3 regions of the Halomonas sp. BMC6 genome follow, and region 2 is predicted to be linked to each of the others. Evidence: riboswitches for the same ligand, from Rfam matches in the RefSeq annotation. Region 2 holds a riboswitch; each other region holds the start of a gene.
What was found. Region 2 has a riboswitch for thiamine pyrophosphate ahead of thiM (hydroxyethylthiazole kinase). Riboswitches for the same ligand answer to the same signal wherever they lie in the genome.

Region 1 (4,790 bases), 2.7 Mb from region 2:
AGGCCCGCGTCGAGCGCTTGATTACCGCAGGCGAAGCAGAGGGCGCCACGCTGCTGGTGGATGGTCGCGGCTACACGGTCGACGGCTACCCGGATGGTAACTTCGTCGGACCGACTCTGTTTTCCGATGTGACGGCAGACATGACGATCTATCGCGAAGAAATTTTTGGCCCAGTGTTGTGCGTCGTCAACGTCGAGACGCTGGACGACGCCATCGCTTTCATTAATGCCAACCCGAATGGCAACGGCACCTCGATCTTCACCAACTCGGGCTGGGTAGCACGGCGCTTCGAGACCGACATCGACGTGGGCCAAATCGGTATCAACGTGCCGATTCCAGTGCCGGTGGCTTACTTCAGCTTTACCGGCTCTCGGGCCTCGAAACTGGGTGACTTGGGGCCCAACGGTAAGCAGGCGATTGCCTTCTGGACCCAAACCAAAACGGTCACTGCCCGCTGGTTCGAGCCGGAAAACGTCTCAAGCGGTATCAACAGCACGATTTCGCTATAGCGCGCCCCGGGCGCAGTAAAGCGCCTCCTCGGCCGAGGAGGCGCGCAGCTCAATAACGTTCGAACAGCGGCAGGCTTTCCGAGAGCAGTTGGGCGATGGGACCCAGCTGACTTTCGTGAAGGACTAGCAAATAAGGCGCGTCCTGCTCCTCGCTGATGGGCACCAGCAGCGCAAACTCACCCTCCTCTAAATGAAACTCATGGATCTCGCGAGGGCCGTGGGGGGTGTCGCACTGGGAGCAGCGGTAGGTGTCATCTTCGCCGTAAACCAAGCGGTGGTACATCTTGAACAGCGTGTAGAGGGCGAGCCCACCTTCGAACGCGGGCCAACGGGCCGGCGTTTCGCGGATGTCGTCGGTCAGTGCGTTGCCATCTGCTTCGGCATCGGCAATGGCGTCGGCTAGCGGCTCGGCCAGGATGGCGGTTTGATCCGCAGGCAACGGTGCGTTTTTCTCGGCAGCCGTAGCGAAGCGCGTCACGGCAGCATCGAAATCTGTCAGGCTGTGCAGGGTAAAGTCGGCGTGCTGCAGGTCGGCGGGTTCGAAGCCACCGTTCTCCCAGCCGTGAATCACACGAAGCGTTACCTGACCTCGCTTCATGGGGCGGGCCAGCAGGGTGTGAAGCATGACGCGGATATGCAGCTGACGCTCATCCGTATCGTTTTCGAACGCACGGTAAGGGTCGGCGAACAGTTCATGCAAACGCCCTGGCGTGTGCTCTTTTGCTTCGGAGTATGACATGGTGGTTTCCCTGTTAGTACACCGCTTGGCTAATAGCGTACGGCTCTTATGACATTAAATCATTAAGAGTATGGCGAGCGTTAAGGCGTATTGAAAGACTCTTTAGTTAGCAATTTGTTACGAGTAAACGCCATTCAGCAGTTAGGCGCCACGTTACAAAAAACAGGAGTGCGTATGTCTGTCTCGATAAGTCGATTTACACTTCCTGAGACGCTAGAAGAAGTTCCCGAGGATATCCGGGAAGCCATGTTAGCGGTGCAGGAAAAAGCGGGCTTCGTACCCAACGTATTTCTCATGCTCGCGCATCGTCCCCAGGAGTTCCGTGCTTTTTTTGCCTATCACGATGCGTTGATGGAGCGGGCGTCCGATACGCTGACGAAAGCGGAAAAAGAGATGATCGTCGTGGCCACCAGTGCCCGTAATCGCTGTTTGTACTGCGTTGTTGCCCATGGCGCGCTGGTGCGTATTTATAGTAAAGACCCTTTGCTGGCGGACAATATCGCCATTAACCATCGCGTGGCGGGACTCAGCGAGCGTCATCGGTTGATGCTCGATTTTGCGCTGCATAGCGCCATCGAGCTGGGGGAGTTTTCAACCGAGTGGCAAATGCGCCTGGAAACCGTTGGGTTTACCCTGGACGACTGTTGGGACATTGGCGCCATTGCGGCCTTTTTCGGCATGTCCAACCGCTTGGTGACGCTGGCGGGAACGCCGCCCAACGCCGAGTTCTATACGATGGGGCGCGTCCCCAAACAGCCGGAGGAGAGTGCTCGACAGACCTGAGACTTTACTAATGCGCTAGTTTGATTGAGGATGTCGCCTCCATTCACTGTCGCCAGGGGAGCCCCATCGGGGCTGAGAATGCGCGTAACGCAGACCCTGGAACCTGATCCGGTTCGTACCGGCGGAGGAAGCGCGACATGCCTTACCTAACGTCTCTCGTATTAGGCGCAGCGTTGTGCTGCTTTGCTTTTTTGGGCCTTCGGGCCCGCTTTGGTGGCAGCTCGTTGGATGACTATGTCACCGCCCGCAATTCTCAAACCGCGTCTACCTTGGGGCTCTCCTTTTTGGCCTCGGGTATGGGGGCGTGGATTCTGTTTGCGCCCCCGGAAATTGGCGCGTTCGTGGGCCCCGTAGCGCTGCTGGGCTATGCGCTTGGCTCGGCGCTGCCTTTCATCGTGCTGGGCCTTTATGGCCCCAAAATACGCCAAGCGCTGCCGGAAGGGCGCAGCATCGCCGAGTTTGCTGATACGTGCTACGGCACGGGCGTGCGCCGCTTCGTCGCGCTCGTTTCCGTGGCTTACATGGGCTGCTTCCTGGCTGCTGAACTCACCGCCATCGGGGCGATTACCGCGCTACTCTCCGACGTGCCTCCTGCCGTGGTCATCATCGGGGTGGCGCTCACCACGCTGGTCTACACCGTGATGGGTGGGCTTCGGGCAAGTCTCGCCACCGACCGCTGGCAAGCGTGGCTGCTTTTGGCACTGCTGCTCGCCGTCGCCAGCGTAACGCTCTGGCGACTACCCAATATGCCGAGTGACGCACAACTCCCGTCGCTCCCCATCGGTAGCTCGCTCAGCGTCGCGTTGACGCTGGTGATCGCCGTGACGGCAGCGAACTTGTTTCACCAAGGCTATTGGCAGCGGGTATGGGCGGCCCAAGACGACGCGAGCCTGGGGCGCGGTGCCTTGCTGGGCGGCGGCCTGACCGTTCTGGTCGTCATGGTGATCGGTGGTGTTGGCATCATGGCAGCGATGAGCGGGGTCAGCCTCGGCGAGCCGCCCATGCCGTTTTTTGCGCTGCTTAGCGATGCCCCGGTATGGATCACGCTGCCATCCCTGGTCCTGGCCGTCACGCTGGTCACCTCGAGCGTCGACACTTTACAAAACGGTATTGCGTCACTGTGGGCCAGCGGCCACCGGCCCGAGGCCCTCAACAAAGCGCGCTGGCTCACCGTGGCCATCATGCTGCCCGTGATCATGATTGCTTTACAGGGGCTGTCGGTGCTGCGGCTGTTTTTGATTGCCGACCTGCTGTGTGCAGCGATCGTGGTGCCGGTGCTGCTGGGCTTGTGGCAACGAATGACACCGACGGCTGCGATCAGCGGTGGGCTAGCGGGGCTAGTAGGCGCCGTGCTGCCTGGCTGGCTGAGTCAAGGTAGCGTCAGCGCGGGAGTATTGGCCGCGACGTTCCCCGGTAGCGTACCGACACTGGGGCCGTTCGTGGGGGCGCTGCTGCTCTCCACGGTGGTGAGCGTGGTGTGGGCCGGGTTGACCCCGCGGCGTATCGCCGTGCGTTAAGTGGGGCGTTGAGCAGAAAATTCCGTTTCACGGTATGCTGTTAGGGGACTGATGACCACTTAGGTGTGATCGCCATGAGCCACCTGTTACCCCCTAACGAAACCGCCCGTTTGGCTGCGCTTAACGAGCTGGCCCTGCTGGATACGCCGAACGAGCCCGTTTTCGATCGCATCACGCGGTTGGTCACCGTGCTGCTCGGCGTTCCTAAGTCCACCATCAGCTTGATCGATACCGACCGTCAATGGTTCAAGTCGCAAGTAGGCATGGAGTTCTCCGAGAGCCCCCGGGACATGGCATTTTGCGCCTATACCGTGCTGGAGGACGAACCGCTGGTGGTCGAAGACGCTCAGAGTCACGAGCGCTTCGCTACCAATCCCATCGTGACGAAACCCGGCGGCATCCGTTTTTATGCCGGGATACCGTTGCGCAACTCCCATGGTCTAGTGCTTGGATCGCTGTGTGCGATGGATACGCAGCCGCGCCAGTTGACTCCTCAGGAACAAGCTGCGATGCAGGATTTGGCCGATATCGTGATCGGCGAAATTCATCTGCGCGAGCGGCTCATCAACGAGCAGAAAATTCGCGCTGCCACTCAGCAGTCGCTCACGGCGCTTCATCAAAGTCTTGAACAGCGTATTGAGCAGCGCACGCGTGAGCTCAATTTGGTGATCGAGTCTGCCTACGACGCCTATCTGAGCATCGATGCGCAGGGGCGCGTGTTGGACTGGAACCGGGCCGCCGAAAGCATGTTCGGCTGGAGCCGCAAAGACGCGTTGACGCGCCCACTCACCTCGCTCATGTTCCCACAGGGGCTGACCTGTGACGACGCCGCGATGCCCTTGACCTGCGACGCCATACGACGAGACGGGGTTCGCTTGCCGGTCGAGGTGCGGCTAAAGAGCTTTGAAGTGAATGGCCGCCCGCGCCGCAGCGTCTTCATCCACGACATTACCGAACGCCAGCAGCTTGAGCGTCTGCGTGACCAGCAGGCCCGAGAGGACGTACTGACGCGCTTGCCCAATCGTCGCGCACTGGATGAGCGGCTTCCCGAAGCGATGGCGCGGGTACGTCGTACCCTGGCGCCGCTTGTCGTGCTGTTTCTGGACCTCGACGGGTTCAAGCGCATCAACGACCAGCACGGCCACGGCATGGGCGATGAGCTGCTGCGTGAGGTCGCGCAGCGCCTTCAGAACGCCGTCCGCGAGACGGACTTCATTGCCCGTTGGGCGGGAGATGAGTTCG
Region 2 (4,790 bases):
GGTGCCGCTACCCGCCGGGGGCTGCGCCACGGCTTCGCGCAGGCCAGGCCGGGGTAATGATGTACGTCAAGCGCGGGCATCTGTCTGACGCTTCTGACGACTAGCGAGCTAGCCCAATAAACGGCAGCAGGGTGAGCAGAGCGATCATGAGCACCGCAACGATCACTAGCGTGACCTGCAGCGGGTGCGCCACGAAACGTCGCCACAACGTCGGCGCCTCATCGCGGGCCAACGCGTTTTCATGCGCTTTGCGCGCCTTTGCTTGCCGCTCGGCCTGATAGTGCGCCAGCACCGTTTCGGCATCGTCTCGCTGGGCAGGGTTGCGCAGCCAAATGGCATCGACTCCCAGGCGAAAAAAGCCCGCCTGGGTTTCGTACACATCGAAGCCATGCGCTTCCAGCAGCTGGCGAACCTCCATGGCCTCTTCGTCGGTCACGTGACGCAACCGAAACAGCAGATGCGCCATATCAATCGCCCATGGCGGCCATACGGTCTGCTTGAATCACTTCGATCCAGTAGCCGTCGGCGTCCTTGACGAAGATCACGTCCTTCATCTTGCCCTGGTCGGCGCGCTTGACGAAGGTCACGTCATGCTCATCGAACCACGCCTGCGCGGCTTCCAAATCCGGTACGCTAAAACAGATATGCCCGAAGCCCTGCGGCTCTGCATTGCCGTCATGGTAGGCAAAGTCCTGCTCGTTTTCGGTACCCCAGTTGTGGGTCAGCTCCAATAGACCTTTCTGGCTAAAGGTCCACGCGGTCCGCGCTTGGGTCTCTTCCGGCACGTTATCACCGGCCTCTACGTTAGCCAGGAAGTAGAGCGAGAACTGCATCTCCTCGAAGTCCAAGCGCCGCAGTACCTGCATTCCAAACACCTTGGAGTAGAACGCCAGCGCGCGCTCGGGGTCTTTGACCCGCAGCATGGTGTGGTTTAAGCGAAAACCCTGTGTTTGCGGGGCGGCTGGGGCAACGCCTGGATGCTGTTCACCTTGATACGACATGAGACTCTCCTTATGGGGGGTGACGCTTTCGTGGATACGGTGCAAATTCTTTGACGAACGTAGTACTTTGTACAAGGCTTAGGCTGCTAAGCGCCCGCCATTTGACCATCGCTCCAGCGCATCGGTCATAACGTGCGATGGCGCGTTTAATGTCTAGTTATGAGGGCAAGGCGCTTGGAATTCCAGCCCGGCCCGAAGGAGTCTCTATGTCCCGTGATCGAAACGTACTGGGTGAGCCACTCACGCCCTGCTGCCATGCCCCAAAAACCGGCTTCTACCGCGACGGCTTCTGTCGCGTCGGGCCTGACGATGTCGGCATCCATTCGGTGTGCGCCATGGTGACCGAGGAGTTTCTGGCTTTCTCCAAGGCTCAAGGTAACGATCTAGTGACCCCGCGCCCGGCCTTCGGCTTTCCCGGCTTGAAGCCCGGCGACCGCTGGTGCCTGTGCGCCCACCGCTGGGCCGAAGCAGCCCAAGTGGGGCTTGCACCACCGGTGATTCTCTCGGGCACAAACGAGCGCACGCTGGAGATCATCCCTCTGACCAAACTTCAGCAACACGCGCTGGATGCCGTGCACTGACCTCTCGGCACGCGCTCTGATCGAATGCGCCTGGAAAAACGATGCAGACCTTCTACACTTCTATCTCGATAGTTTTACAAATTCAACCGTGATGCCCTGCGAATGGCGTCAGATAGGAGAGCGTCATGACAGCCATCGATATGACCCTTGGCGATCGCCTGACTCTGAAGCAGCTGAGCCATGCGATTCAAAACGGCTTTTCCCCTATTGTCGAAGTCGAGTCCATGGACGGTATCTACAAGGTGCGCTTTCACCATGCCAACGGTGTATCGGACCTGAGCGACGCCGAAGGCCGCGTCAGTACCTTTTTGGGAACCGGTGAAATCCGTGACACCCTGGGCCAGCTTGGTCTGACCCACGGCGTGCTGACTTTCGCCGACCAGTGCGGCGATGAGATGATTGGCGTGTCGGGCCGTGCCATCACCCCTGATGAAATGCTTACCTACGGCACGCGCATCGCGTTTCGTTAAGTCTCTTCCGGCGGGGCTTTACAGCTCCGTCCAAGGCTAGGATAGTAGCCACCAACGACAGGGGCGCCGCCCAGCGGCTGAGAAGCACCCTTCGAACCTGAACCGGATAACGCCGGCGTAGGGAGTCGTGGTGCCTCTCACCACCTCCCTGGCCGGGAGGATACTATGACCTACCCCCCGCTTGGCGATATGCTCGCCGCTCTGCGCGAAACCACGCCGCTCGTCCACTGCATGACCAATTACGTGGCCATGAACAGCACGGCCAACCTGCTGCTGGCCACGGGGGCATCGCCCGCGATGCTGCACGCCCCCGAAGAGGTCGCCGAATTTACCGCGCTGGCAGGTGCGCTTTCTATCAATATCGGCACGCTCTCTACGCCCTGGGCCGAATCGATGCAGCTGGCGGCTCGCACGGCCAACGCAAGCCAAACGCCGTGGGTGCTAGACCCGGTGGCGGTCGGGGCAACCGCCTTTCGCCAGCAGGTGTGCCAGGCGCTGCTGCCCCACTGGCCCAGCGTCATTCGCGCCAATGCCTCTGAAGTGATGGCGCTCACCGGCTTGGCAAGCCAAGGACGCGGAGTCGATGCAACGGCATCCACCGATGACGCCGCTCAAGCAGCCATATCGCTCGCGCAACGGCAGCACTGCATCGTCGCCATGACCGGCGAGACCGACTTTTTGACCGACGGTACCCACCATTTCCGGCTGACCGGGGGCCACCCGTTGATGCCCCGTGTCACGACGCTGGGCTGTGGATTGAGTGCGCTGGTGGCCGGGTTCGTCGCCGCTAACCGCGAGCACCCGCTGACGGCAACGCTGGCCGCCCTGGCGTGCTTTAGCATCGCCGGGCATCGTGCTGGCCAACGGGCCGATGGGCCGGGCAGCTTTCAGGTTGCCCTCTTGGATGCTCTGTACCAGCTCACCCCGGATGATCTCTCGTCGCTCAGCCAGGTGGAGGCGCTCCATGCAGTGTGATCTCTCGCTCTATCTAGTCACCGATGCCATCCTGTGCGCGGACGCTGGCCTTGAGGCGACGGTGGAGGCCGCCGTCAAAGGCGGTGTCACCGTGGTACAGCTGCGCGACAAACACGCCAGCGACGCGGCGATGGTCGCCCAAGCCAAGCGGCTCAAAGCGCTGCTGGCGGGCACCAGCGTGCCGCTGATCATCAACGACCGGCTAGCCGTGGCCATCGCCAGCGGCGCCGATGGCCTGCACGTGGGGCAAAGCGATACCGCCGTACAAGAGGCGCGTGAGGTGCTGGGACCGCATGCCATTTTGGGGCTGTCGATCAACACCGTCGCGCAGCTTCGTAACGCGCCCATCGCGCTGTTGGACTATGTCGGGCTAGGCCCCATTTTCGCCACCGCCAGCAAGCAGGATCACGCTCAGCCGATAGGCTTCGATGGTTTGGCCGAACTCGTCCGCGCCTGCCCGCTGCCCAACGTGGCGATCGGCGGCTTGAAGGCGCAGCACGCCGCCCAAGTCAGGGCCGCCGGTGCCAACGGTTTAGCGGTGATTTCCGCCATCTGCGGCCAGCCTGACCCTTATCAGGCGGCGCTGGCGTTTCGCGCCCCATGAGCAAGCTCGATCAGCTCGCCGCCTTCGTCAAAGTGGCCGAGCTCGGCAGCTACACCCGTGCCGCCGAGGCCTTGGACCTCTCACGCACACGCGTCTCGCGGCAGGTCATGGCGCTGGAGGAGACGCTGGGCGCTCGCTTGATTCAGCGTACGACTCGGCGGCTGCATCTCACCGATGCCGGAGAGCGCTATCTGGCTCGCGCTCAAGCCATTCTGCTGGCCTTGGACGAGGCCGCTGCCGATGTCGGTAGCGGCACCAGCACCGTCAGTGGACGCCTGCGCATCAATGGTCCGATGAGTTTTGGTACCCGCTACCTTGCCCCGCAGGTAGCGCACTTCATGCAGGCACACCCGGCGTTAGACGTACGCTTGGACCTGAACGACCGTCGCGTGGATTTGCTGGAAGAGGGCTACGATGTCGCGATTCGCATCGGCAGCCTGCCGGATTCCAGCCTGATCGCCAAGCGTCTGACCCGCTGCCAGCTGGTGCTGTGCGCGTCCCCCGGCTACTTGGCACAGCATGGCACCCCTCAGCGCATCGAGGATCTGACCCAGCACCACTGCCTGCGCTATCGCAGCGGGCAGAACAGCGGCGACTGGCGCTTCAATCAGCAGCACGTCAGCGTCACGGGGCCACTAGAGAGCAATAATGGCGACATGCTGACGTATGCCGCCGAAGCGGGGTTAGGCATTGCCCAGCAGCCCAGCTTTCTGATTCATGAGAGCATCCAACGGGGGCACTTGGTGCCGCTTCTGTTAGACCTTCCGCCGACCTACCTAGACATACACGCCATCTACCCCGCGCGGCGCTTTCTGCCCGCCAAGGTGACGCGCTTCATCGACCAGTTGGTCGATGCCTGGGGAGACCCACCGGTATGGGAACAGGGGCTGGGATTGTCGCGCATTTCGCAACAGTGAAGTGCCAATCGGCGGGATTATCATCTCGCTCTGCTGACGTACAGTTGTCTCATCGCATCCACGGTGATGCACACACACAGCGAGAGAGAGCTATGACAACCTTAACGACCCCTGCTGCAACCCTACATGCCACCGCCTTACTGCGCATTAGCCTGGGCGTGATGGCCCTGGCCCACGGCTTAATGAAAGTGTTCGTGTTTACGCTTCCTGGCACGGTGGGCTACTTCGAATCGCTCGGCCTG
Region 3 (4,790 bases), 670 kb from region 2:
GTTGCGTCGGCAACCTCATAACCATCGCCAAAGTCTGATGAGAGCTGCTGAATAAGCCCGCTCCGGGAAAAGCCCTGCATACTGAGATAAAGATTCGCAGATCTAACGGCATTATTCTGCGGCCCTGTAAGGCTTTCTGCCCATGTCGGCGTGGCGGCAAACAAAGTAATAATCATCACTAATTTCAAGATTTTCATTATTATTTCTCCGTTTATTTATGGTGTGGCTCGTATCTTTAGTTTACTCACAACAACAGACTCAAAGTCAAATTTAGAAGCTGGCCGGACGAGGAACACCGACAGCGCCACGATTATGCAAATACTACTGATCGTAGAAGGAGTTGCATATCGTCTAGTCCCGCTCGGAAACCGGGTTAACTTTCATGGTAGTAACGCCCTGATGTTTTGATCCGACAGATCGCTAGCCCACAGCTTATTCCATTTTTCACAGGACGCGATCCATTGCTCTGCTTTAAAAGGGGCTTCCTTCGCCATTTGCTGAAATGTTTCAGGCCCTTTCTCTTTTGCCAGGCTGGAGCTGATCCTTATAGTTAATCACCACCATGGCGTTCTGATCGTAGTTATAAACCTTGAAGCGCAGCATGCTGACCACCCCTTGCCTGTTTTCCCGATCCTACCAAAACCTGGCTGTCAAAGAGGTTTTTCTAAAGCCTCAATGCTTGGGCTGAGCCGCCAGGACGGAGCGCCTCATAGTGCCGGTCAGCTTCACCCATTGGTTAAATTGCTAAGCTCACGTTTAATCCGAAAGCAATCAAACCTCAGTAATATCAAAGTCGAAAGTCCCCGCGATGTGTTGAGCTTTTTTAAGCTCGACGTGTTGGTATGCTGGGTGAGAAAGGATATTCGATATAGTGTGATAGTCTTCAGGGCTAATTTTGTTGCCCAAAACTATTTCTTTCAGCGCCTGCGGAGGGAATGTATGCAAGCCTGCTTCTCCTGACACCAGCCTATATTCTTGCTCATACTGCCATTTCTGAGACTTAACCAATAAATTCCCGCGCATAAGTCTCGAAAGTTGCTGAGTATAGAATTCATCTCCCAATTCATCTGAATAGTTGTGTCCATCCCATGGACGCACAAAGCTACCTAGTTCCTCCACTAGCTCCAAAAAAATATCCTTGTAAGCTGGTTGATCTCGATACTCGACGTGATCGCTGATAAAAACCCTCTCGATATCGAGTTCTTCGGTTTCAAATCCTAAACAAACACCTCGATGTCCATCCGCATAGTGGGACCATAGCAGAGCGTCACGCGGCGTCTTTGATAACGAGTAAATACCGACACTTTGGACAAACCGCTCGACAGCACCGTTCAAACCCAATTCCTCACCTGTGTTTGGATCTTTGAACTGGTGGGCGTCCAAGAGGAAAAATAGGAAACACTTTCTTTTTTCAGGGTGATCATCTAACTTCTCGACGATCTCTTTGGCTCGCTCATATTCTTGACGGATGCTAATCGAAGAATCCAGGGGATCATTCAACTGATTCGCTCTTGCAAAGTAGAGCTGCTGATTAATCAGTAGCTCCCATGTCCTTTGCCCACTGTTTCTGTATTTATAGCATCTCATCAGATATTCGAATCTTTGCGGCTAAAGAATTTAACAGTGATTATACGCCCCACCACGAAACCTCAATGAACGCGACATCACAATGACTGAGGTTTCATAGCCACCAAATTGAACCTACCTCATTGATTCTACAGCGAGCAAAGAGAATTTTGGCGATGTAGCCAAAATTCGCGGGGTTGCGCGTTTTGCTCGCCTCAACAATACTGTTTTTATGAACAGCATTGATGAGGCACTCTCCCATGACACTGATGGAACGCTTCAAGGTAATCATGGGGATCAAGCACTCCACTCCATCGCCTTTTCTTGGCGTTCATTGCCTTAACGGCAGACAACCTCTGTACGCCCAATAAAATAGCCTACCCTTGCATCTCCCCCACCCGCCTCCTACACTGCGCTGAATACTGCTTGACGGGGTGCCGGTGGAACCGGCTGAGATCGCTATACGGCTGGCTGCTACAGCAAGTCGTCACGGCGGGGCCCGTTGAACCTGATCCGGCTAGTACCGGCGTAGGAATCAAGCGGTGGTTGGGGTGCGCCGTGTTCACCTGATACCTTGCCCCAACTCACTCTCCTTTCGCCCGTGCGCCGGTTCGCTGTACCACCGGAGGCATCCAATATGGGCTACCGCTTTACCGATCTCACCACCGCTTGCCAGGACGATTGGCGCGCTTATATCGAGCACGATTTCGTGCGCCAGCTGGGCACCGCTACGCTGCCTGAGGCGTCGTTTCGCCACTACCTGAAGCAGGATTACCTGTTCTTGATTCACTTCGCCCGCGCCTATGCGCTGGCGGCCTATAAAAGCCCCACCCTCGCCGATCTTCGCCAAGCCCATGAAGGCCTGAAAGCCATTGTGGATGTGGAGCTGGGCCTGCACGTGGGCTTTTGTGAGGAGTGGGGGATTTCCGAGCAGGAGCTTGCCGAACTCCCAGAAGCCCGCGCCACGCTGGCCTATACCCGCTATGTGTTGGATACCGGCAACCGGGGCGACCTGCTCGATTTGCACGTGGCGCTGGCTCCGTGCCTGGTGGGCTACGGTGAAATCGCCAACTGGCTGAACGAGCAACCTTCCACGCTGCGCGGCGCGCAAAACCCGTTTGACGCCTGGATCGCCATGTACGAAGGCGAGGAGTTCCAAGCCGCTATGCAAGCGGAGCTTGCGTGGCTCGATGCCCGCTTGGCGGATGTTACCCCCGCCCGTTTTGCTGAGCTAAGCAAGATCTTCCGCGATGCCACCCGCCTGGAAATCGATTTCTGGCAGATGGGTTTAGACCTCTCTGAATAATGACCAACAACGACAAGGACACCGTCATGACCAAGACCGTTAAAAGCAAAACCGCTCACTTTTTAGCCGAAACCGCCCAGGTAGATGCCGCCGCCGTGGCGCCGCTGCCCGGCTCGCGCAAGGTGTATGTGGAAGGCTCGCGGCCGGACATTCGCGTGCCGTTTCGGGAAATCACCCTCTCGCCCACCAAAACCAGCGGCGTGGATGAACAGAACCCGCCGCTGCTGGTGTACGACACCTCCGGCCCCTACACCGACCCCAGCGCCAACATCGATTTGCGCCAAGGCCTGCCGGAGCTGCGCCGTGCCTGGATTGAAGAGCGCAACGACACCGAGTTTTTGGATGGCCCGACCAGCCAGTACGGCCAGCGCCGCGCCAACGACCCCACTCTTGCCCAGCTGCGCTTTGATTTAACCCGCACACCCCGCCGGGCGAAAGCGGGCAAGAACGTGACCCAGCTGCACTACGCCCGCCAGGGCATCATCACGCCGGAAATGGAGTTCATCGCCCTGCGGGAAAATCAACGCCGCCAGGCGTTGGGCACGGCGGAGGTGGAGCGCATTCTGGGCCATCAGCATGCAGGCCAGAGCTTTGGCGCTAGCCTGCCCAAGGAAATCACCCCAGAGTTCGTGCGCGATGAAGTGGCCCGTGGGCGGGCGATCATTCCCAACAACATCAACCACCCGGAAAGCGAGCCGATGATCATTGGCCGCAACTTCCTGGTGAAGATTAACGGCAACCTGGGCAACTCGGCGGTCACGTCTTCCATCGAGGAAGAAGTGGACAAGATGACTTGGGGCATCCGCTGGGGCGCGGATACCATCATGGATCTCTCCACCGGCCAGAACATCCATGAAACCCGCGAGTGGATCATCCGCAACTCGCCGGTGCCGATTGGCACGGTGCCCATTTATCAGGCGCTGGAGAAGGTCAACGGCATTGCCGAAAACCTCACCTGGGAGATCTTCCGCGATACGCTGATCGAGCAGGCGGAACAGGGGGTGGATTACTTCACCATTCATGCGGGTGTGCTGCTGCGCTACGTGCCGCTTACCGCCAACCGCGTCACCGGCATTGTCAGCCGTGGCGGCTCCATCATGGCGAAGTGGTGTTTGTATCACCATCAGGAGAGTTTCCTGTACACCCACTTTGAGGAGATCTGCGAGATCTGCAAGCAGTACGATGTGGCGTTCTCGCTGGGCGACGGCCTGCGCCCCGGCTCCATTGCCGATGCCAACGATGAAGCGCAAATGGCGGAGCTGAAAACCCTGGGCGAGCTGACCCATATTGCCTGGAAACACGATGTACAGGTGATGATCGAAGGCCCCGGCCATGTGCCCATGCACCTGGTGAAAGAGAACATGGATAAGCAGCTGGAGTACTGCGACGAAGCGCCCTTCTATACCCTTGGGCCGCTGGTAACGGATATTGCCCCCGGCTACGACCACATTACCTCCGGTATTGGGGCGGCGATGATCGGCTGGTTTGGCTGCGCCATGCTCTGCTACGTGACGCCGAAAGAGCACCTGGGCCTGCCCAATAAAGACGACGTGAAAACCGGCATCATTACCTACAAGATTGCTGCCCACGCGGCGGATTTGGCCAAGGGCCACCCAGCGTCGCAGCGGCGCGATAATGCCCTCTCCAAGGCGCGCTTCGAGTTCCGCTGGGAAGACCAGTTCAACCTGGGCCTAGACCCGGACACCGCGCGGGAATTCCACGATGAAACCTTGCCGAAAGACTCTGCCAAGGTGGCGCACTTCTGCTCCATGTGCGGGCCGAAGTTCTGCTCCATGAAGATCAGCCAGGAAGTGCGCGACACTTACCGCGACCGCACGCCGGACAACGCCAGCGAAAGCGACGCCGAAGCGGTGAAGCGCGGCATGCAGGAGCAGGCGGAAAAGTTCCGCCGGGAAGG

Region 1: another riboswitch for thiamine pyrophosphate. It lies ahead of AB6K10_RS17790 (sodium:solute symporter); the one in region 2 lies ahead of thiM (hydroxyethylthiazole kinase).
Region 3: another riboswitch for thiamine pyrophosphate. It lies ahead of tenA (thiaminase II); the one in region 2 lies ahead of thiM (hydroxyethylthiazole kinase).

Annotation. Positions count from the first base shown of each region.
Region 1 is NZ_CAXNSH010000001.1:3,683,568-3,688,357, reverse strand. It holds gene AB6K10_RS17805 (CoA-acylating methylmalonate-semialdehyde dehydrogenase) at 1-509, shown strand, start outside; gene AB6K10_RS17800 (hypothetical protein) at 559-1,248, opposite strand; gene AB6K10_RS17795 (peroxidase-related enzyme) at 1,423-2,031, shown strand; TPP riboswitch at 2,076-2,179, shown strand; gene AB6K10_RS17790 (sodium:solute symporter) at 2,169-3,548, shown strand; gene AB6K10_RS17785 (diguanylate cyclase) at 3,623-4,790, shown strand, end outside.
Region 2 is NZ_CAXNSH010000001.1:996,546-1,001,335, reverse strand. It holds gene AB6K10_RS04795 (cupin domain-containing protein) at 1-104, shown strand, start outside; gene AB6K10_RS04790 (DUF6164 family protein) at 101-466, opposite strand; gene gloA (lactoylglutathione lyase) at 468-1,001, opposite strand; gene AB6K10_RS04780 (DUF2237 family protein) at 1,208-1,582, shown strand; gene AB6K10_RS04775 (hypothetical protein) at 1,708-2,052, shown strand; TPP riboswitch at 2,102-2,193, shown strand; gene thiM (hydroxyethylthiazole kinase) at 2,218-3,027, shown strand; gene thiE (thiamine phosphate synthase) at 3,017-3,631, shown strand; gene AB6K10_RS04760 (LysR family transcriptional regulator) at 3,628-4,548, shown strand; gene AB6K10_RS04755 (DoxX family protein) at 4,641-4,790, shown strand, end outside.
Region 3 is NZ_CAXNSH010000001.1:1,663,362-1,668,151, reverse strand. It holds gene AB6K10_RS07900 (Ltp family lipoprotein) at 1-197, opposite strand, end outside; gene AB6K10_RS07895 (DUF2971 domain-containing protein) at 772-1,500, opposite strand; TPP riboswitch at 1,987-2,118, shown strand; gene tenA (thiaminase II) at 2,204-2,872, shown strand; gene thiC (phosphomethylpyrimidine synthase ThiC) at 2,899-4,790, shown strand, end outside.